DNA from 2 places in the Macrococcoides bohemicum genome. Region 1 is predicted to be linked to the other one. Evidence: a T-box and tRNA genes for the amino acid it is inferred to sense, from the RefSeq annotation. Region 1 holds a T-box; the other holds one or more tRNA genes.
What was found. The T-box of region 1 lies ahead of argS (arginine--tRNA ligase). A T-box ahead of a tRNA ligase gene usually reads a tRNA of that ligase, here a tRNA-Arg.
Positions count from the first base shown of each region.

Region 1 (11,367 bases):
TCCGTTAAATATTATGAAAAGAGAAAATGAAACATTCATTACTGCTTTAGAACGTATGGAAGAGAAATTGACGATTGTAGCATCTAAAAAAGACAGTTCAATGCTTGAAGAAGATTTAAAAATAATAGGTGCATTATATGCACATTATAACCGTAAAGAAAAATTGATATTTCCGATATTAGAACGAAAACAAGTTTATACATTACCAAGAAAGATTTGGGCACTTGATGATGATAATCGCGCTACTTATCATCAATTCAAAAACCGTCTAAAACGAATGGATGAAATTGAATTTAAGCATATTAGAAAATCGTTCGATACGTTAAATAAAGGTATGAAGCAAATGATATTGCATGAGGAAGACATTCTTATTCCTTTAATTCAGGAATTATTTACAGCACAGGAATATGAAGCTATCGCCAATGAAAGTAAAGCATTTGGTTATGCAGTAGATGTTAAATCAGTATGGTCTGATAAAGAAAAAGTATATCAAACAAAAGAAACGGAAAGTGAAGATAAAAATCAAAACATTAAAATAGGTGGCGGTTATTTATCCTTGAAAGAAGCGGAATTAATACTTAATAATATTCCGCTAGAACTGACATTTGTTGATAAGAACGGATTATTTAAATACTTTAATGAAATTACTGAATCTGCGGATATGATGTTTATTCGCACACCAATTTCTATTGGTAGAAGTGTAGCGAATTGTCATCCACCGAAGAGTTTGAAGAAGATGATGCAAGTTATGCGTAAACTTAAAAATAGAGAGCAGGAAACTGTGACAATGTGGTTTAAGAAAGGTGAAGAATATATTTATGTAACATACAAAGGCGTCTTTGATGAAAAAGGTGAGTATCAAGGAATTCTTGAATACGTTCAGGATATTCAGCCGTTCCTGGATTTGCCTAGTGTCGTTAAACGTGATATTTAAAAGGGGTGTTAGTATGCTTGTTGAAATGATGTTTATCGGAAAACCAAAACAACTAGGTAGTGAAGAAGCTTCAGATAAATTAAATCAGTCATGGATTTCAGCTATCAATCGAGATGCCGTTTCACGTGGAAACTTAACTGAATTTGGCTTTGAAGATGACGAAGTTGCTGATAAAGTGCATCATGGTGGTGTAGACAAAGCTGTATTTTGCTATACAAGCGAACATTATCCATTATTGCGAAATGAATTGAATAAAGATATGCAACCAGGAGGTTTTGGTGAAAATCTAAGTGTCGTCGATATGAATGAACAAACAGTATGTCTAGGTGATATTTATCAAATTGGCAATACACTTGTTCAAGTTACGCAACCACGTAAACCATGCTGGAAGCCGGCAAGAAAATATCGAGAAATAGAACTATCTAAGATCACTGAAGAAAATGGTAGAACTGGTTGGTACTTAAAAGTGCTTCGTCCTGGAGTAGTGAGTGTAAATGATAAAATAGAGTTACTGGAAAGATCAAATCCAGAGTGGACCATTGCAAAGTGTAACGAAGTGATGCATTTTTCTGCTGATTTAAGTCTAGTGAAGGAATTATCTGAAGTTGAAGTTTTGGCTGACTCATGGAAAGTCAGTTTAAAGAAAAAACTATCAGGAGAAATTGAAGACAAGACACATAGATTATATGGACCGAATATTTAGTGGGTGATATGATTTCAAAATTAATGATTCTTAGAGGTAATTCAGGAAGCGGTAAAACTTCAACTGCTAAATTACTGCAAGAAGCTCTGGGTGAAGGAACGATTCTTATTTCTCAAGATTTATTGAGAAGAGAAATGTTACGTGTTAAAGGTAAGGTTGGTAATATTTCGACTGAATTGTTGAGAACAATGATTGAATTTGGTATGGAACACTGTAAATATGTTGTGGTGGAAGGGATATTAACACGTCGTAAACATGGAGATATGTTGATAGAAATGGTTAATAAATATAATGATACATCTTACGTTTATTACTTTGATATTCCGTTTGAAGAGACTTTGCGTCGTCATCAATATAAACAAAATGTTGATTTTGGTGAAGATGAAATGAGAAGATGGTTCCTGGATAAGGATTATTTAGGAGTTGAAGGAGAATTTATTATTACGGAAGAATTGTCTCAAAAAGAAATAATTGAAATGATAAAAGGGCAAATGATGTAAGAAGCGGGTTATAGCGGTATTTGAAGACAACAATTAAAGATACCGCTAAAACGTGTGAGTAATAGCGGTATCGCTCTATAAAAAATTAAGATTCCGCTAAAACTAAGGAGGGATTACATGATTCGATTTGATAATGATTATTCAACTGGTGGGCATCCGCTAATCCTGGAACGTTTAGTCGAAACAAATGATGAGCAGCATCCGGGATATGGCGTTGATGATCACTGCACGCGCGCAGCAGAATTAATAAAAGAACAATGTAGTGGAGAAGTTGATGTTCACTTCTTAGTGGGTGGTACGCAAACAAACAAAACAGTGATTGCATCAATGCTACGTCCTCATCAGGCAGTCATTGCAGCTGATTCTGGGCATATTGCCGTTCACGAAACAGGTGCAATCGAAGCAACGGGTCATAAAGTGATTACAATTCCAGGTATCGATGGGAAATTACGATTGGAAGATGTAGAAAATTATGTTGAAGATTATTGGAATGATGTGACATTCGAACATATTCCGCAACCGAAGATGGTTTATATCTCGCAACCGACGGAATTTGGGACATTATATTCTAAGCAGGAGTTATTGGATTTATATGCTTTCTGTAAACAAAAAAATATGTACTTAATGGTTGATGGGGCACGTTTAGGTTATGCATTAGCGGCCAAAGAAAATGATGTAACGATTAAAGATATTTCTGAACTCAGTGATGTATTCTATATCGGTGGCACTAAAGTAGGAGCACTATTTGGAGAAGCGGTAGTATTTACAAATGATGCATTAAAACCCGATTTTAGATATTTCATTAAACAAAACGGTGGTATGCTTGCAAAAGGTAGATTACTCGGTATTCAATATGAGGTACTTTTTGAAGACGACTTGTATGAAGCAATTTCAAAGCATGCCGTTGAACTTGCCGATAAATTGACGAAGGCATTTGAAGAAAAGGGTATACAAATGAAATATCCATCACCAACTAATCAACGATTTCCGATATTAACGAAAGCGCAGGTTGAAACACTTCGTGAGAAATATACATTTGCTGATTGGGAGAAGATTGATGACAATTTGTTTGCAGTTCGTTTCTGTACGAGCTGGTCAACAAAGCGTGAAGATGTTGATACATTAATTCAAGAAATTAAAGCACTATAAACAGGAACAACTATAGATAAAGGGCAATTTGACAATGCTGTAATAATCTTTGCTCATTTACGATTTTAATCATTAAAACAATCGGGGTGTATTTATGAACATTGCAATTATTGGTTTAGGTGTAATCGGTGGGACTTTCGCTAAAGCCATTCGTGCAAGCTATGGACAAAAGCATCGTATAATGGCAATCGATGTGAATCAGGAAACGTTAAATATGGCGATTGCTGATGGGGTCATAGATGTTGGTGAAACGAGTAATCAATCTATCCTGAGTGAAGCAGATCTGGTTGTTTTTGCGATATACCCTAGTATGATAAAGGATTTTATTCTTTATCATCGAGATAATTTCAAAGATGGCGCAACGTTAACAGATACTGCTGGCGTAAAGTCTGTGGTAATGAAAGATGTGGAAGAAATACTACCTCATAATCTTTCTTTTATTTTCGGTCATCCAATGGCGGGCCGAGAAAAGAAAGGTTATGCTTACGCAGATGCTAGTGTATTTCAAGGCGCAAATTATGTCATCACGAAGTCAGATTTGAATTCAAATCAGGAGATAGAAGATTTTAAAGCATTTTTATATCCGCTCGGTTTTAAGCGTATCACAGTTACAAATGCTGTAATGCATGATGAGATGATTGCACATACGAGTCAGTTAACGCATGCAATTGCCGTGTCGTTAATCAACAGTGATGATAGATTGGATGAAACGATTAAATATATCGGTGATAGTTATCGTGATTTAACGCGAATTGCTAATATGAATGAATCCCTCTGGCCGGAATTATTTAGCCATAATAAAGAAGCTTTATTAGATAATATGGAGCGTTTTGAAGATGCATTTACTACTTTGAAAGAAGCGATTAAAAATGATGACTTGAAGGTGATGGAGAGCATTTTCAAAGCATCAAGTCATCGCAGAATTCGCTTGGAACAAAGTGATATGAAGAAGTGAATATCATAACTTTTTTAGTCTATTTTCAGTTTTGAGGTAAACGATAATAACTGTAATCAGTAATAAAATAATAGATACAATTGAACTTTGCTCTTCATAGCCTAGAGCTATTTCAATCACGAGTTGAATTATTCCAATGATGAGTAAGATTGGGCATAGTTTTTGGATAAGGTTCGTAGCGTATGCCTGCGCCAATTGCCAATGCCTTTCACTTTGCAAGGATTTTGGTGTACGGTATCCGGCAAAGTAATTTGGTTTTTCAGTAAGAATTGTTTTATAGAGCAAAGTGACAATAATATATAATGCGATAGCCATAATAATTGTAATCATATTAGCACCTCCATTTTCTTGATAATAACAGTTTATAAAATTTATTTCTATTTTCTTTTTGTTACAATCATGCTATTATATTAAATAATTTAATAACAATTTGTTTACACGAAGAGAGTAATATTGATTTGTTCATAAGTAGCGAGCTATAGTGGGTGGAAGTATAGCATGATAATTGATATGAAGCGCACTTCGTGAATGATATGTTGAACTTATAGTAGGGATATCCGGTGGAAACATCGTTAACAATCATTGAGTGTGTCTAATGACATGAACAAGAGTGGTACCGTGAATCTAGCATTCGCCTCTTTTTTTTAGAGGTGGATGCTTTTTATTTTATAAATTTTTAGGAGGAGAACAGATGAAACATTTATTAGCTGATATTTTAAGAAAAGAAATTGAAGTATTGAGTGAAACTGAAATATTAAAGTTGATTGAATATCCGAAGCATGAGCATCAAGGAGATTTATCATTCCCATGTTTTACGTTAAGTAAGCATCTGAAGAAGAGTCCAATGATTATTGCACAGGAAATAAGCGAGCGTTTGAATGATGAACAAATTGATAAAGTTGAAGTTGTGAATGGCTATTTAAATGTATATTTTAATAAACAAACACTAGGAACAAATGTTATTCAGGAAGTATTGCGCGATAAAGAAAACTTTGGTGCTCAAAATATTGGTCAAGGTAAAGTGATAACGATGGATATTTCTTCGCCGAATATCGCCAAACCTTTCTCGATGGGGCATTTAAGATCAACTGTTATCGGTAATGCAGTAGCCAATATTACAGAGAAATTAGGTTTTAAACCAGTAAGAATAAATCACCTTGGAGACTGGGGAACGCAGTTTGGTAAATTGATTGTAGCTTATAAAAAGTGGGGGAATGAAGCTGACGTTAAAGCAAACCCAATACCTGAATTATTCAAGCTATATGTTAAATTTCATGATGAAGCAGAACATGACGAAGCTTTAAATGAAGCGGGAAGAACGGCATTTCTAAAACTAGAGCAAGGTGAAGCTGAGCATGTAAAACTCTGGACATGGTTCAGAGAAGTTTCGCTGCAATCGTTTAATGAGATATATGCACGTCTTGGTGTTTCTTTTGATTCGTATAATGGAGAAGCATTTTACAATGACAAGATGGATGCTGTCGTAGAAAAGTTAGAAGCATTAAACTTACTCGTTGAAGATCAAGGTGCAGAAATAGTGAAACTTGATGATATGCCGCCAGCGCTGATCAAGAAAACGAATGGTTCAACTTTGTATATTACAAGAGATTTAGCAACAGCAATCTATAGAAAAGAAACGTATGATTTTTCTGAGTCATATTATTTTGTAGGTAATGAACAGTCACTTCATTTTAAACAATTGATAGCAGTGTTAAAGATGATGGGTTACACGTGGGAGGAAAATATGGAGCACATATCGTTTGGTATGATCTTAAAAGATGGCAAAAAGATGTCTACTAGAAAAGGGAAGGTTATCTTTTTAGATGAAGTGCTGGATGAAGCGGTGAATATGGCGAAACAAAATATAATCGCGAAATCAAATGAGATTGAAGACATTGATAAAGTAGCTGAACAAATCGGTATTGGTGCTGTAATATTTAATGACCTGAAATATGATCGTCAAAATGATATTGAATTTGATTTACAAGATATGTTAAAAGCTGAAGGCAATACGTGTTTATATCTTCAATATACAAACGCCAGAATTCATGCCATTATTAGAAAAAGTGGATTGGAAACAAGTCACATTAAAGTGAATGAAATAGATGATGTGGTATGGGATATCGCTAAAGATTTAATGATGTTTGAGGAAGTAATTTTTAATGCATATGTAAAGCAATCTCCTGCAGAGATAGCGAAGTATTTACTGCAGCTTGCACGTCACTTCAATAGTTATTATGCGAATGTAAGAATATTAGATGAGAGAGCAATGATGGGAAATAGAGTAGGTTTATTATTAGCAGTCTCTATCGTAATAGAAGAAGGACTAAGTTTACTAGGTATTGAAACGCCGAGAGCGCTTTAATATATATTTATAGCGTTGAATGAAACTTCACTAAAATGATATATCCTCATCAAACATTTCATCATGAAATTTAGTATAATGTGGATATTATCTTATTTAGGAGGATATCTTTTGAGGTTATTATTATTATCCGTCGGTGTTATTTCGACCATCCTCGGATTTGTTGGTGCATTTCTACCGCTCTTACCAACTACACCATTCTTATTGCTTGCAGTGTTCTGTTTTGCGAGAAGCTCAGATAAGTTTCACAATTGGTTAGTACACACAAAAATTTATAAATCCTACGTTCAGGAATTTTATGAACGTGGTGGCTATACATTGAAGAAAAAGTTTCAGTTATTATTAAGTGTCGTTATTGTTGTAGGGATTTCAATTTATTTAGTGGATAACATTTATGTAAAAATTGGACTTAGTGTGATGTTGTTGATGCAGGCAATTGTTTTGTTTACGGTAGTAAAGACGTTAGATGAATAAAAGCTTATGAGAAATTTGTCATAAGCTAATTTTTTTACTTTAAGTTAATAACAGTTTCGCGTTCAATTAATTCATGTGGAACCACAATCTTAGTGTTAGAAATATCTTCGCCATTCAAATGTTTAATTAGCATTTTGACAGATTCATGACCGAGCTTTGCAGTATCAATATCAATGGTAGTCAAGTATGGGTGTGTTAATGTCGAGAGTATCGAGTTATTAAAGCTGATAACAGAAAGATTATCAGGAACTTTATAGCCGTACATTTGTACAAGCTGCATTACACGCAATGCAAATATATCGTCAAGCACCACGATAGCAGTTGCTTTTGTTCGAATTAAAGTATCTTCAAAGTCCGCATAATCTGTATGTTCTATAATCGAAATACTATCAAATACTTTGAGTTGATTGAGCATCATTGCCTTCTGATAGCCGAAATATCTTTCGAAATAAATACCTTCTTTAATCGTATTAGTAACAAAAAGAATATTGCGATGTCCATTTTCAATTAAATGTTCTGTAGCATGGTGTCCTAATAATTGATTATCGTTGTCGATGTAACTAACTATATCGTGCTGTGTATAAGGTTGCCCAATGAGTGTGAATGCAATTTGCTTGTCAATCAAGTAATCAATTACAGGATCTCCTTGGTGTGCATATGCTAATATAAAGCCCCCAACCTGCTTTTGAGTATGCATAACTTTAACATCTTCTAATAAATCTTCTAAGTTCTTAGCAATAGCTACTGCAGTAGTCATGTTATTTCTTCTTGCTTCATCGTTAATAGCTTCGATTATTTCTAAGAAGAAGGGGTTAGCCATACGTTCTTTTGAGTTCAGAGGAGGAAGAATAATTCCTATTGCATTTGAAGTTTGCTTACCTAAATTTCTGGCAGCTATATTAGGAACATACCCCATTTCCTGCATAACTTTTTGAACGTTCTTACGGGTTGCTTCAGAAATAGAAGGATGATTATTAACAACGCGTGAAACGGTTGATGTAGCGACACCAGCTTTTAGTGCAACATCTTTAACTGTAATGGCCATAATAATCCTCCTTTAATCTTTTTCTATATAATATATGCAACCGATTGCGTTGTCAATGATGGTTTTTGCACAAAATTTCATTGGATTTTGCAAATAAATAGCAGAATTTTAGTATTTATTATTTACAAACTAAAAGTGTGATGATATATTTATCAAAAGCAATGCAACCGATTGCATAAAAAGGAGAAAAATTATGAAACAGTTATTAAGCTTTGAATTTTGGCAAAAGTTCGGTAAAGCACTGATGGTTGTTGTAGCAGTTATGCCAGCAGCAGGTCTTATGATAAGTATTGGGAAATCGATTCCATTAATTAGCCCAGACATGCAAATGTTAATCACAATTGGTGGAGTCATTGAAAGTATTGGTTGGGCGATTATCGGAAACTTACATCTACTCTTTGCGTTAGCTATTGGGGGAAGTTGGGCGAAAGAAAGAGCAGGCGGTGCGTTTGCAGCAGGTATCGCATTCGTATTGATTAACCGTATTACAGGGGCAGTATTTGGTGTTAACAGTGCAATGCTTGCAGATGATAAAGCATTTACGCATACATTATTCGGCACAAAGATCATGGTTAAAGGGTTCTTTACGAGTGTATTAGAATCACCGGCATTAAACATGGGGGTATTCGTTGGTATCATCGCAGGTTTCGTTGGTGCGAATGCATATAATAAATACTATAATTATAGAAAGTTACCTGACGCATTATCTTTCTTTAATGGTAAACGTTTTGTACCATTTGTTGTTATTCTTTGGTCAACTATCGTTGCATTAGTTCTCGCAATTGTATGGCCATACATTCAAGCAGGTATTAACAACTTTGGTTTATGGATTGCATCAAGTAAAGATACAGCACCAATCTTAGCGCCATTTTTATTTGGATTCTTAGAGCGTTTATTATTACCATTCGGTCTTCACCATATGTTAACGATTCCGATTAACTACACACAACTAGGTGGAACTTACGAAATATTATCAGGTTCACAAGCAGGTACAAAAGTATTCGGACAAGATCCACTTTGGTTAGCTTGGGCAACAGACTTAGTGAACCTAAGTCACGCTGGAGATACAAGTCAATACAATCAAGTACTAAACGACTTTACGCCAGCACGTTTCAAAGTAGGACAAATGATTGGTTCATCAGGTATTTTAATGGGTCTTGCATTAGCAATGTACCGCAATGTGGATAAAGACAAATTACCGAAATACAAATCAATGTATTTCTCAGCAGCTTTAGCAGTATTCTTAACAGGTGTAACTGAGCCTCTAGAATTCATGTTCATGTTCGTTGCAGTACCTTTGTATGTTGTTTATGCTTTCATTCAAGGTGCAGCATTTGCGATGGCAGATATTATTAACTTACGTGTGCACTCATTCGGTACGATCGAGTTATTAACGAGAACACCACTTGCAATTAAAGCAGGTTTAAGTGGAGATTTAATCAACTTTGTATTAACGACATTAGGATTTGCAGTTATAACTTACTTCTTAGCAAACTTCTTAATTAAGAAATTCAACTTTGCGACACCAGGACGTAACGGTAACTACGAAGCGGATGTGGTGGATGAAGCAGGGGCAACAGATGTTAAAGCAGATGATCAAGTGATTCAAATAATTCACTTATTAGGTGGCAAACAAAACATTAAAGACGTAGATGCTTGTATGACGCGTTTACGTGTAAGTGTTAACGATAGAGATTTAGTAGGTAATGAAGCGGCTTGGAAGAAAGCTGGTGCAATGGGCTTAATCGTTAAAGATAATGGTGTTCAAGCAGTTTATGGACCAAAAGCAGACGTATTAAAATCTGATATCGAAGATTTATTACAATCAGGTGCTGAAATTCCTGCACCGAAACAAGCAGTTGTACAACCGACAGTATTAGATAACACAGATACTAAAGGATTTACAGGTAATCAAAAATCATTGTATTCTGTCGCTGACGGTGAAGCAATGAATATTGAACAAGTTAATGATCCAGTATTCTCACAAAAAATGATGGGTGAAGGTTACGCAGTTATACCATCAGATGAAACAATCGTTGCACCAGTAGATGGAGAAATCGTAAGTATCTTCCCAACAAAACATGCAATCGGTATTAAGACTGCAGAAGGTATTGAAGTATTGGTTCATATGGGTATCGAAACAGTCAGTATGACGAAACCAGCATCACGTGTTGTAGTCAATGATGGACAAAAAGTTAAAGTCGGTGATACTTTAGCGATTATGGATATCGAAGCTGTGAAAGCTGAAGGCAAAGATACAACAATTATTATTGTGATTACAAATAGTGACCATGTTGAAGCATTAACATTAGATAAAACAGGTCAAGTCGCAAAAGCTGAAAGAATCGGACATATTGAAATATAATAAAGGGGTAGCTTCGGCTGCCTTTTTATTTTGATTAAAGGAGAGAATAAGATGAAGTTGCTAACACTAAATACGCATAGTTGGTTAGAAGAACATCAAGAAGCTAAGATTGATCAAATTGTAGCACAAATCATAAAAGCAGATTATGATGTCATTGCATTACAAGAAGTGAATCAATTAATTGAGAATACGAAAGTCGTATCTGATCAAAATTATTGCCTAGGTAATGATAACATTAACATAAAAGATGATAACTTCGCTTATATCATCGTGAATAAATTAAGAGCCCAAAGTCATAATTATTACTTTAGCTATGCCATGAGTCATATTGGTTATGATAAATATGAAGAAGGCAGTGCAATTCTTTCAAAATCTCCAATTAAACCTTATTCAGAATTTGTATCGACATATCAGTCTCCGGATAACTATCGCTCACGAAAAATATTATTTGGAGAGACGACAGTGAATGGAAAGTCGTTTGTAGTGGCAAGTTGTCATTTTTCGTGGTGGGTAAGTGAGAAGTATGGCTTTAGTCATGAATGGATGAATACGCAAAAGATTTTAGATCAATATGATCATCCATTAATTGTAATGGGTGACTTTAATAATCCAGAAGGTACAGAAGGATATGACTTCGTATTAGAAAACAGTGGTTTATTAGATGCGTATAATGAAGCAGAAGTAAAACATGGACATCATACGATAGAAAAGAATATTGCTGGATGGGAAAGCAATGGTGGGAAACTCCGAATAGATTTTATCTTTACGAGTAAAGGATTCAACGTTCTTTCAAGCAAGACAGTATTTGATGATGTTAACGCACCGATTGTCAGTGATCATTTCGGTGTGGAAGTTGAAATCACAGAATAGCCGCATA
Region 1 is NZ_CP054482.1:377,127-388,493, forward strand. It holds gene HT586_RS02055 (PAS domain-containing protein) at 1-934, shown strand, start outside; gene HT586_RS02060 (MOSC domain-containing protein) at 948-1,637, shown strand; gene HT586_RS02065 (kinase) at 1,646-2,137, shown strand; gene HT586_RS02070 (threonine aldolase family protein) at 2,255-3,286, shown strand; gene HT586_RS02075 (prephenate dehydrogenase) at 3,381-4,241, shown strand; gene HT586_RS02080 (SdpI family protein) at 4,245-4,571, opposite strand; T-box leader at 4,666-4,883, shown strand; gene argS (arginine--tRNA ligase) at 4,933-6,606, shown strand; gene HT586_RS02090 (YbaN family protein) at 6,718-7,080, shown strand; gene HT586_RS02095 (LacI family DNA-binding transcriptional regulator) at 7,115-8,125, opposite strand; partial or broken gene HT586_RS02100 (PTS transporter subunit IIBC) at 8,319-9,947, shown strand; gene HT586_RS12485 (PTS sugar transporter subunit IIA) at 10,047-10,490, shown strand; gene HT586_RS02105 (endonuclease/exonuclease/phosphatase family protein) at 10,542-11,360, shown strand.

Region 2 (11,367 bases), 850 kb from region 1:
TAAAACTCGCCTCAACTACTTCATCTTCAAGCAAATAATCCTGAAATTCATTTTGAACTTCCTCTGTATTTTTTTCACTAGAGTTACCCATCAATTCATCAAATAATCCCATAATAATTCCTCCTTATTGTTTATAGTTCCAATATAACAAAATAGAATTGGTATTAATATGAATGAGTATGTGCCGGTTACATTTCGCTTAATGAATTTAATTGATTTTCATTGTTATCAAAGTTACTATCATCTAACCACGACTCTAATTTCAATTTATTGGCTGGCCATTCTTTATCGATAATTGAAAACCAATTGGTATCACGGTTACGTCCTTTATATACGTTAGATTGTCGGAACGTACCTTCATATGTAAAGCCTAATCGTTTTGCTGATCTATTCGATGCCTCATTTAAGCTATCACATTTCCATTCATAGCGTCGGTACTGCATGTTTTCAAATACGTACTTCATCACTAAATATTGCGCTTCTGTAGCCTCTCTGCTGCGTTTTAATAATGGAGAATACACAATCCATCCCATTTCAATGACTCTATTTAGATTGTCTATACGCATTAGAGAGAATATCCCTACTGCTTTTTGTGTTTGATTATCAATAATCGTTAAATAGTAAGGATCAACAGAAGCTATTAACTGTATTAAATAATCTTTAAATTCTAATTTACTCTCAAATCTTTGAATCGGCATATATGTAAGATTTTCTGGTTCTGATGATGCACCGTATGTTTCATATAGATCATCACAGTGCTTAATATTAATTTTTTCTATAGTGACAGTCTTTCCTATGATTGATTGTATGTTAGGAAGTATTCCAGGGGAGTAATCTTCAATCAAATCTCCTACTGGTTGATTGTATTCGTTGTATCTCATATTTATCCTACTTTCATATGTGTGTCTGTTGCTATTATATTAAACAATTCCGGATACTCCAAGTATCCGGAATTGTTCAGGTATCTAAAATAAAAAAAGTCCCTCTAACTAAAAGTTAAAGGGACATTAGTACCACCGGTCGGGGTCGAACCGACACTCCGTGAGGAACCGGATTTTGAGTCCGGCGCGTCTGCCAATTCCGCCACGGTGGCTTAGTAAAATTTATTATTTAATAAGTATAATACTTAAAAAAATTATGGTCAAGAATTTCATCCTATTTTCAATCTCTGTTCACAAATAGCAAATGAACTGTTATAATGAACGTGTAATAAAGTCTCGTCAACTTTATTATCACCAAATTTCATTTTCGTTTAATTACTTTTAACTACAGAATCCTTTCTGTAGTTCTTTTTTTGTCTCTATTTATCACATAAATTCTACGAAAAAAATAAGCATGCATCATGCAGCTTAATAAAAAATGGAGCGGAAGGTAGGACTTACACCTACATCTCGAACCAGGAAGGTCCGTATTCTAAGAGTTGAAATACTCCCGCATATATAAAAATAATGGAGGCGCCAACCGGATTTGAACCGGTGATAAAGGTTTTGCAGACCTCTGCCTTACCACTTGGCTATGGCGCCTAAAGCTGGGCTAGCTGGATTCGAACCAACGAGTGACGGAGTCAAAGTCCGTTGCCTTACCGCTTGGCTATAGCCCATTATTAAAAAAATTAAGGGCGACTGATGGGAATCGAACCCACGAGTGTCGGAACCACAATCCGATGCGTTAACCACTTCGCCACAATCGCCATGGCAGGGGCAGTAGGAATCGAACCCACATCAAAGGTTTTGGAGACCTCTATTCTACCGTTGAACTATGCCCCTAAAAATAAACAAATAAAAAATGGTGGAGGGGGGCAGATTCGAACTGCCGAACCCGAAGGAGCGGATTTACAGTCCGCCGCGTTTAGCCACTTCGCTACCCCTCCAAGATGGTGCCGGAAAAAGGACTTGAACCCTCAACCTACTGATTACAAGTCAGTTGCTCTACCAGTTGAGCTATTCCGGCAGAATAATAAAAAAGATGGCTCAGGACGGAATCGAACCGCCGACACATGGATTTTCAATCCATTGCTCTACCGACTGAGCTACTGAGCCATACAAATGGCGGTCCCGACGGGAATCGAACCCGCGATCTCCTGCGTGACAGGCAGGCATGTTAACCGCTACACCACGGGACCACTAATAATTGCGGGAGGCGGATTTGAACCACCGACCTTCGGGTTATGAGCCCGACGAGCTACCAGACTGCTCCATCCCGCGATAATAATAAATAATTGAAAATCTTTTTTATTTTATTTTGCTGAAGTAAAAAATAATGGCGGAGGAAGAGGGATTCGAACCCCCGCGAGCCGTTAAGCCCCTGTCGGTTTTCAAGACCGATCCCTTCAGCCGGACTTGGGTATTCCTCCATTATATAAAAATAATTAAATGGACCTTGCAGGACTCGAACCTGCGACCCAACGGTTATGAGCCGTTTGCTCTAACCAACTGAGCTAAAGGTCCTAAATCCTAAAAGTACACATTAAGTTTTAAAAAAGATAGTGGCGGCAGAGGGGATCGAACCCCCGACCTCACGGGTATGAACCGTACGCTCTAGCCAGCTGAGCTACGCCGCCGAAATAATATTTAGTTAATATGGTGGAGACTAGCGGGATCGAACCGCTGACCTCCTGCGTGCAAAGCAGGCGCTCTCCCAGCTGAGCTAAGCCCCCATATTAAAGCTTTTAAAGCAAATCGGGAAGACAGGATTCGAACCTGCGACCCCTTGGTCCCAAACCAAGTGCTCTACCAAGCTGAGCTACTTCCCGTAGCTAGTAATTAAAATAATGGCGCGCCCGAGAGGAGTCGAACCCCTAACCTTTTGATCCGTAGTCAAACGCTCTATCCAATTGAGCTACGGGCGCTAATGGTGCCGAGGACCGGAATCGAACCGGTACGGTAATCACTTACCGCAGGATTTTAAGTCCTGTGCGTCTGCCAGTTCCGCCACCCCGGCTTTTTAAATAATAAAAGCCATAATTATTACGATAGAATTAATGGAGCGAAAGACGGGATTCGAACCCGCGACCCCAACCTTGGCAAGGTTGTATTCTACCACTGAACTACTTTCGCAATATGGTGCGGGTGAAGGGAGTCGAACCCCCACGCCAAAGGCGCTAGATCCTAAGTCTAGTGCGTCTGCCAGTTCCGCCACACCCGCGCAAAATAATATTTATTAAAAAAGATGAGCCATAGAGGATTCGAACCTCTGACCCTTTGATTAAAAGTCAAATGCTCTACCAACTGAGCTAATGGCTCAAAGAAATGGTGCCGGAAAAAGGACTTGAACCCTCAACCTACTGATTACAAGTCAGTTGCTCTACCAGTTGAGCTATTCCGGCATAATAAATAAATGGTGGAGGATGACGGGCTCGAACCGCCGACCCTCTGCTTGTAAGGCAGATGCTCTCCCAGCTGAGCTAATCCTCCTGGGTATATATTGCCCGGCAACGTCCTACTCTCGCGGATCGTAAGACCAACTACCATCGGCGCTAGAGAGCTTAACTTCTGTGTTCGGTATGGGAACAGGTGTGACCTCTCTGCCATCGTCACCAGACAAAGTATATTAAAGGTATTGTACCTTCAAAACTAGATAAACTTAAGAAGAAATATGATGTACCAAACATCACCGTGCAAAAAATCTATAAAATTGATTAAGTCTTCGATCGATTAGTATTCGTCAGCTCCATACATTACTGTACTTCCACCTCGAACCTATTAACCTCATCATCTTTGAGGGATCTTATAACCGAAGTTGGGAAATCTCATCTTGAGGGGGGCTTCATGCTTAGATGCTTTCAGCACTTATCCCGTCCATACATAGCTACCCAGCTATGCCGCTGGCGCGACAACTGGTACACCAGAGGTATGTCCATCCCGGTCCTCTCGTACTAAGGACAGCTCCTCTCAAATTTCCTACGCCCACGACGGATAGGGACCGAACTGTCTCACGACGTTCTGAACCCAGCTCGCGTACCGCTTTAATGGGCGAACAGCCCAACCCTTGGGACCGACTACAGCCCCAGGATGCGATGAGCCGACATCGAGGTGCCAAACCTCCCCGTCGATGTGAACTCTTGGGGGAGATAAGCCTGTTATCCCCGGGGTAGCTTTTATCCGTTGAGCGATGGCCCTTCCATGCGGAACCACCGGATCACTAAGTCCGTCTTTCGACCCTGCTCGACTTGTAGGTCTTGCAGTCAAGCTCCCTTGTGCCTTTACACTCTGCGAATGATTTCCAACCATTCTGAGGGAACCTTTGAGCGCCTCCGTTACTCTTTAGGAGGCGACCGCCCCAGTCAAACTGCCCGCCTGACACTGTCTCCCACCACGATAAGTGGTGCGGGTTAGAAAGTCAACACAGCCAGGGTAGTATCCCACCAACGCCTCCACGTAAGCTGACGCTCACGCTTCAAAGGCTCCTACCTATCCTGTACAAGCTGTGCCGAATTTCAATATCAGGCTGCAGTAAAGCTCCACGGGGTCTTTCCGTCCTGTCGCGGGTAACCTGCATCTTCACAGGTACTATGATTTCACCGAGTCTCTCGTTGAGACAGTGCCCAAATCGTTACGCCTTTCGTGCGGGTCGGAACTTACCCGACAAGGAATTTCGCTACCTTAGGACCGTTATAGTTACGGCCGCCGTTTACTGGGGCTTCAATTCGTAGCTTCGCTAATGCTAACCACTCCTTTTAACCTTCCAGCACCGGGCAGGCGTCAGCCCCTATACGTCACCTTACGGTTTTGCAGAGACCTGTGTTTTTGATAAACAGTCGCTTGGGCCTATTCACTGCGGCTCTTCAAGGCTTGCACCCTAAAAAGCACCCCTTCTCCCGAAGTTACGGGGTCATTTTGCCGAGTTCCTTAACGAGAGTTCGCTCGCTCACCTTAGAATTCTCATCTTGACTACCTGTGTCGGTTTGCGGTACGGGCACCTAATTTCTAACTAGAGGCTTTTCTTGGCAGTGTGAAATCAACGACTTCGCTACTATAATTTCGCTCCCCATCACACCTTGACCTTAAGAGTACCGGATTTGCCTAATACTCAGTCTCAGTGCTTGGACGTACATAACCAACAGTACGCTTCGCCTATCCTACTGCGTCCCCCCATCGTTCAAACAATCTTAGGTGGTACAGGAATATCTACCTGTTATCCATCGCCTACGCCATTCGGCCTCGGCTTAGGTCCCGACTAACCCAGAGCGGACGAGCCTTCCTCTGGAAACCTTAGTCAATCGGTGGACGGGATTCTCACCCGTCTTTCGCTACTCACACCGGCATTCTCACTTCTAAGCGCTCCACATGTCCTTGCGATCATGCTTCGACGCTGCTTAGAACGCTCTCCTACCATTGTCCATAGGACAATCCACAGCTTCGGTAATATGTTTAGCCCCGGTACATTTTCGGCGCAGCGTCACTCGACTAGTGAGCTATTACGCACTCTTTAAATGATGGCTGCTTCTAAGCCAACATCCTAGTTGTCTGGGCAACGCCACATCCTTTTCCACTTAACATATATTTTGGGACCTTAGCTGGTGGTCTGGGCTGTTTCCCTCTCGACTACGGACCTTATCACCCGCAGTCTGACTCCCGTGTTAAATTATTTGGCATTCGGAGTTTGTCTGAATTCGGTAACCCGAGGGGGGCCCCTAGTCCAAACAGTGCTCTACCTCCAATAATCATCACACGAGGCTAGCCCTAAAGCTATTTCGGAGAGAACCAGCTATCTCCAGGTTCGATTGGAATTTCTCCGCTACCCACACCTCATCCGCTCACTTTTCAACGTAAGTCGGTTCGGTCCTCCATTCAGTGTTACCTGAACTTCAACCTGGACATGGGTAGATCACCTGGTTTCGGGTCTACGACCTGATACTCATTCGCCCTATTCAGACTCGCTTTCGCTACGGCTCCACATATACTGCTTAACCTTGCATCAAATCGTAACTCGCCGGTTCATTCTACAAAAGGCACGCCATCACCCATTAACGGGCTCTGACTACTTGTAAGCACACGGTTTCAGGTTCTATTTCACTCCCCTTCCGGGGTGCTTTTCACCTTTCCCTCACGGTACTGGTTCACTATCGGTCACTAGAGAGTATTTAGCCTTGGGAGATGGTCCTCCCGGATTCCGACGGAATTCCACGTGTTCCGCCGTACTCAGGATCCACTCAGGAGAGAACAACTTTTCGACTACAGGGCCTTTACCTTCTATGGCTGACTTTTCCAAAGTCATTCGTCTAAACTGTTCCTTTGTAACTCCGTATTGAGTGTCCTACAACCCCAGAGAGCAAGCTCTCTGGTTTGGGCTCTTCCCGTTTCGCTCGCCGCTACTAAGGGAATCGAGTTTTCTTTCTCTTCCTCCGGGTACTTAGATGTTTCAGTTCTCCGGGTGTGCCTTCTCATATACTATGTATTCATATATGGATAACATGACATAACTCATGCTGGGTTTCCCCATTCGGAAATCTCTGGATCAAAGCTTACTTACAGCTCCCCAAAGCATATCGTCGTTAGTAACGTCCTTCTTCGGCTTCTAGTGCCAAGGCATCCACCGTGCGCCCTTAATAACTTAATCTGTTATTAATAATTGTGATGTCTGCATAAATGCAGACGCGCGATTTTTTTAAGAATTCAAAAATGAACTCACTCGGTTTTGCTTGGTAAAATCTTTTATTTCTTCTTACTTTATCTAGTTTTCAAAGTACAATGTTCAAAAATTAATGGTGGAGACTAGCGGGATCGAACCGCTGACCTCCTGCGTGCAAAGCAGGCGCTCTCCCAGCTGAGCTAAGCCCCCATAAAGGTATTGATTTAAAAGAATATTTATAATGGTGGGCCTAAATGGACTCGAACCATCGACCTCACGCTTATCAGGCGTGCGCTCTAACCAGCTGAGCTATAGGCCCATTAAATGTATAAACATTCAAAACTGAATACAATATGTCAATGTTAATCCCTATCAGACTTAGAAGTCTGATTTCCGTAATTATCCTTAGAAAGGAGGTGATCCAGCCGCACCTTCCGATACGGCTACCTTGTTACGACTTCACCCCAATCATCTGTCCCACCTTCGACGGCTAGCTCCTAAAAGGTTACTCCACCGGCTTCGGGTGTTACAAACTCTCGTGGTGTGACGGGCGGTGTGTACAAGACCCGGGAACGTATTCACCGTAGCATGCTGATCTACGATTACTAGCGATTCCAGCTTCATGTAGTCGAGTTGCAGACTACAATCCGAACTGAGAATGGTTTTATGGGATTTGCTTGACCTCGCGGTTTTGCTGCCCTTTGTACCATCCATTGTAGCACGTGTGTAGCCCAAATCATAAGGGGCATGATGATTTGACGTCATCCCCACCTTCCTCCGGTTTGTCACCGGCAGTCTCTCTAGAGTGCCCAACTTAATGATGGCAACTAAAGATAAGGGTTGCGCTCGTTGCGGGACTTAACCCAACATCTCACGACACGAGCTGACGACAACCATGCACCACCTGTCACTTTGTCCCCCGAAGGGGAAAGCTCTATCTCTAGAGTTGTCAAAGGATGTCAAGATTTGGTAAGGTTCTTCGCGTTGCTTCGAATTAAACCACATGCTCCACCGCTTGTGCGGGTCCCCGTCAATTCCTTTGAGTTTCAGTCTTGCGACCGTACTCCCCAGGCGGAGTGCTTAATGCGTTAGCTGCAGCACTGAGGGGCGGAAACCCCCCAACACTTAGCACTCATCGTTTACGGCGTGGACTACCAGGGTATCTAATCCTGTTTGATCCCCACGCTTTCGCACCTCAGCGTCAGTTACAGACCAGAGAGCCGCCTTCGCCACTGGTGTTCCTCCATATCTCTGCGCATTTCACCGCTACACATGGAATTCCACTCTCCTCTTCTGTACTCAAGTCTCCCAGTTTCCAATGACCCTCCCCGGTTGAGCCGGGGGCTTTCACATCAGACTTAAGAGACCGCCTACGCGCGCTTTACGCCCAATAATTCCGGATAACGCTTGCCACCTACGTATTACCGCGGCTGCTGGCACGTAGTTAGCCGTGGCTTTCTGGTAAGGTACCGTCAAGGTACGTTCAGTTACTAACGTACTTGTTCTTCCCTTACAACAGAGTTTTACGATCCGAAAACCTTCTTCACTCACGCGGCGTTGCTCCGTCAGACTTTCGTCCATTGCGGAAGATTCCCTACTGCTGCCTCCCGTAGGAGTCTGGGCCGTGTCTCAGTCCCAGTGTGGCCGATCACCCTCTCAGGTCGGCTATGTATCGTTGCCTTGGTGAGCCGTTACCTCACCAACTAGCTAATACACCGCAGGTCCATCTATAAGTGACAGCAGAACCGTCTTTCACTATTGCTTCATGCGAAGCTAAATATTATCCGGTATTAGCTCCGGTTTCCCGAAGTTATCCCAGTCTTATAGGTAGGTTACCCACGTGTTACTCACCCGTCCGCCGCTAAAATCGAGAGGTGCAAGCACCTCTGTCAATTCGCTCGACTTGCATGTATTAGGCACGCCGCCAGCGTTCATCCTGAGCCAGGATCAAACTCTCCATAATAGTTTGTTTGATAATGCTCTTTGATTGCTTATGGCAATCACTCTTGGGAGTGAACTAAGTTCACTCAAATTATTGGAATTAACGTTGACATATTGTCATTCAGTTTTCAATGTTCATTTTTTCGCGTTACAAGAATTAATGTTACCATAACCCTCAACTCTTTGCAACACTTATTTTTAAGAAGTTTTACACTTGAATGTTCATTTCGTTTCAAGTAGTAATCTTTCTTGCTTTATTATATTACATCGATATGAACATAGTTTCAAGTGCAAGTTTTACACTTTTTCACTTTGTTATTTTCAATGTCTTAAAGCTGTGCATCGCTTGTTTTCAGCGACTTTTATATCTTATCAAGATGGATTGCTTTCGTCAATACCTTTTATTAATTTTTTTTATCTTTATTTAGTCTTTTAATGTAGACTATAGTAATTCCTTTAATGATACTATCTTATCATAGTACTTATTCTATCTGTTTCTTTCGTTCTTTAATAAAGAATATACAGTTAAGAGAGATAATCATTTATTAATATGATATAATGCTTTTCAGTATTATATAGGAGATGATGGTTTGAAATTATTCAATAAAAAACCGACAAGTAAGATTAACCGTATCCGTTCATGGGCACTCGGCTTAATCTTCCTGGCAATGATCGTAATGTATATCGGTTCTGCAATTTTTTACTTTTACCATAGTCAACTAATCTTTTCTCTGTTCTTATTATTAGGAACGATTCTTTTCTTAATTAGTTTCGTAGTTTATTTCTGGATTGGAATGCTTTCAACGAAGACCATTCAGGTGCGATGTCCAAACTGTGACCACTATACCAAAATGTTAGGTCGTGCTGATATTTGTGCAAACTGCAATCAGCCACTTACGTTAGATCCTGCATTAGAAGGAAAAGAATTTAATGAAGATTATAACAATGCAAGAAAAAGTAAAGCATTAGAAGAAAAAGAGAAACAAGCAGCTAATAATGATAGTAACTTGTAGTAAATTAAATATTTAAAAAAGGAAATCGCTATTTGCGATTTCCTTTTTTGTTCATACATTCTGGACATACACCATAAATCTCCATACGATGATGAGTCACTGCAAAGCTAGTAATATGTTGAGCGATATTCTCTACTTCATCAAGTCTTGGATAGTGAAAATCAGTAATCTTGCCACATTCACTACATATAACGTGATAGTGATTATCTGTTTCAAAATCAAAACGACTTGCTGCATCTCCATATGTGAGCTCTTTAACTAAACCACTGTCTTTAAAAACTTTTAAATTGTTATAGACAGTTGCTACACTCATGTTCGAAAACTGTGGAGATAACGCTTTATATATTTCATCGGCAGTAGGATGACTATTAGATTCAATTAAAAATCTAAGTACTGCCTGTCTTTGCGGTGTTATTCTCACGCCAGTTTTTCGTAAACTTTGAATCGCATCGTCAAGCATATGTTCCATATTCAATTCAGCTGACATCATAACACCCCTTTCCTACTTTATATTAATTCTATTTTACATTCTTTTTTTCAAAAATGTCAAATAGGCAATTTCGGGATGCAATTTTAGTCCTAAGTATCCTGTTTATTTAATGCTGTTATCGATGAGCTCAATATCCCTTTGAAACATCGACTTTATTCACAAAATCCGCTTCGTTTTCTATGCCAACAGACAAATTCTTCTTAAAGATTTCTGTAGCTCGTCGGTTGTAATGAACACTGTTCCCAGTAATATGCGGTGTCATAATAACATTGTCTAATGCATAAAGGGAATTTGTCGGTTCAAGTGGTTCATTGTAATATACATCTAAACAAGCTTTTCTTATAACTTTATCCTGCAAGACTTTAATAAGTACTTCTTCTTTTGTAACTGTTCCTCTTCCGACATTTATAAATAAAGCATCCTCACCCATCGCCTGAAAATCTTCTATCGTTAGTAAATCTATTGTCTTCTCTGTCTCAGGCAATACATTGACGATAATATCTGACTGAGCAAATGCTTTTTCTCTGTCTTTTATTGCATATACTTCATCAAATCCTGTGATACCTCTACCATCTGTATTAAGACCAATTACTTTCATGCCGAAAGCTTTTGCGATATGTGCTGCATATTGCGGGATTTCACCTGTTCCGATAAAGGTAATCGTCTGTTCAAATAACTCTTTTTGACGAATCTTTGTTTTATATCCTTTTTCTTGCTGTAATTCATAGTAAGAAATAACATTTTTATAATCAGTCATAATATAGCTGAATATGTACTCAGAAATCTGGATTTTATGCACACCACGCGCATTGGTCAATATAATTCCTTTGTCATTGATAAGTGATAATGGCAATTTATTAACACCTGCCGCATACCATGCAATCCATTTTAAGTTTTTCGCTTTATTGATGATTGTTTCATTCAACTTAGAATCATAAGTAATGATGACTTCCATCGTTTGAATATCCTCATTTGTTAAACGATCAAATCCTTCACGCTGGATAAATTGGTGTTCTGGATATTGGTCTGCTAATTCGTCTATCAATTCTTTTAGATTAATCGTAGAAATCACTTTCATAACTTTCTCTCCTTATCGTAAAACCGACTGAATATCTTCCATTTGTTGTTTCACCTTAACACCATCAAAATATGCAATAACTTTGTTATCTTCATCCAGAATAATCGTAGTTCTTACAATTCCCATCGCTTCTTTGCCAAATGATTTTTTCAAACGATAAATACCAAGTGCTTCTGAATACTGATAGCTATCATCAACAAGTAAATCAAATTTCAAATTGTGCTTCTTAATAAAATTCGTGTGTTTCGTTTTACTATCACCGCTCACACCATAAA
Region 2 is NZ_CP054482.1:1,882,490-1,893,856, forward strand. It holds gene HT586_RS09785 (PH domain-containing protein) at 1-112, opposite strand, end outside; gene HT586_RS09790 (GNAT family N-acetyltransferase) at 189-881, opposite strand; tRNA gene HT586_RS09795 (tRNA-Leu) at 1,012-1,093, opposite strand; tRNA gene HT586_RS09800 (tRNA-Cys) at 1,450-1,523, opposite strand; tRNA gene HT586_RS09805 (tRNA-Gln) at 1,529-1,600, opposite strand; tRNA gene HT586_RS09810 (tRNA-His) at 1,618-1,690, opposite strand; tRNA gene HT586_RS09815 (tRNA-Trp) at 1,693-1,766, opposite strand; tRNA gene HT586_RS09820 (tRNA-Tyr) at 1,787-1,870, opposite strand; tRNA gene HT586_RS09825 (tRNA-Thr) at 1,875-1,950, opposite strand; tRNA gene HT586_RS09830 (tRNA-Phe) at 1,967-2,039, opposite strand; tRNA gene HT586_RS09835 (tRNA-Asp) at 2,047-2,122, opposite strand; tRNA gene HT586_RS09840 (tRNA-Met) at 2,131-2,204, opposite strand; tRNA gene HT586_RS09845 (tRNA-Ser) at 2,261-2,353, opposite strand; tRNA gene HT586_RS09850 (tRNA-Ile) at 2,374-2,447, opposite strand; tRNA gene HT586_RS09855 (tRNA-Met) at 2,487-2,560, opposite strand; tRNA gene HT586_RS09860 (tRNA-Ala) at 2,581-2,656, opposite strand; tRNA gene HT586_RS09865 (tRNA-Pro) at 2,679-2,752, opposite strand; tRNA gene HT586_RS09870 (tRNA-Arg) at 2,772-2,848, opposite strand; tRNA gene HT586_RS09875 (tRNA-Leu) at 2,852-2,940, opposite strand; tRNA gene HT586_RS09880 (tRNA-Gly) at 2,982-3,056, opposite strand; tRNA gene HT586_RS09885 (tRNA-Leu) at 3,061-3,144, opposite strand; tRNA gene HT586_RS09890 (tRNA-Lys) at 3,170-3,242, opposite strand; tRNA gene HT586_RS09895 (tRNA-Thr) at 3,250-3,325, opposite strand; tRNA gene HT586_RS09900 (tRNA-Val) at 3,338-3,413, opposite strand; rRNA gene rrf (5S ribosomal RNA) at 3,426-3,540, opposite strand; rRNA gene HT586_RS09910 (23S ribosomal RNA) at 3,634-6,558, opposite strand; tRNA gene HT586_RS09915 (tRNA-Ala) at 6,705-6,780, opposite strand; tRNA gene HT586_RS09920 (tRNA-Ile) at 6,813-6,889, opposite strand; rRNA gene HT586_RS09925 (16S ribosomal RNA) at 6,980-8,533, opposite strand; gene HT586_RS09930 (YgzB family protein) at 9,102-9,524, shown strand; gene perR (peroxide-responsive transcriptional repressor PerR) at 9,553-10,011, opposite strand; gene HT586_RS09940 (NAD(P)-dependent oxidoreductase) at 10,142-11,092, opposite strand; gene HT586_RS09945 (peroxiredoxin) at 11,105-11,367, opposite strand, start outside.
Region 2: it encodes a tRNA-Arg, which carries the amino acid that the T-box ahead of argS (arginine--tRNA ligase) is inferred to sense. The anticodon was not compared.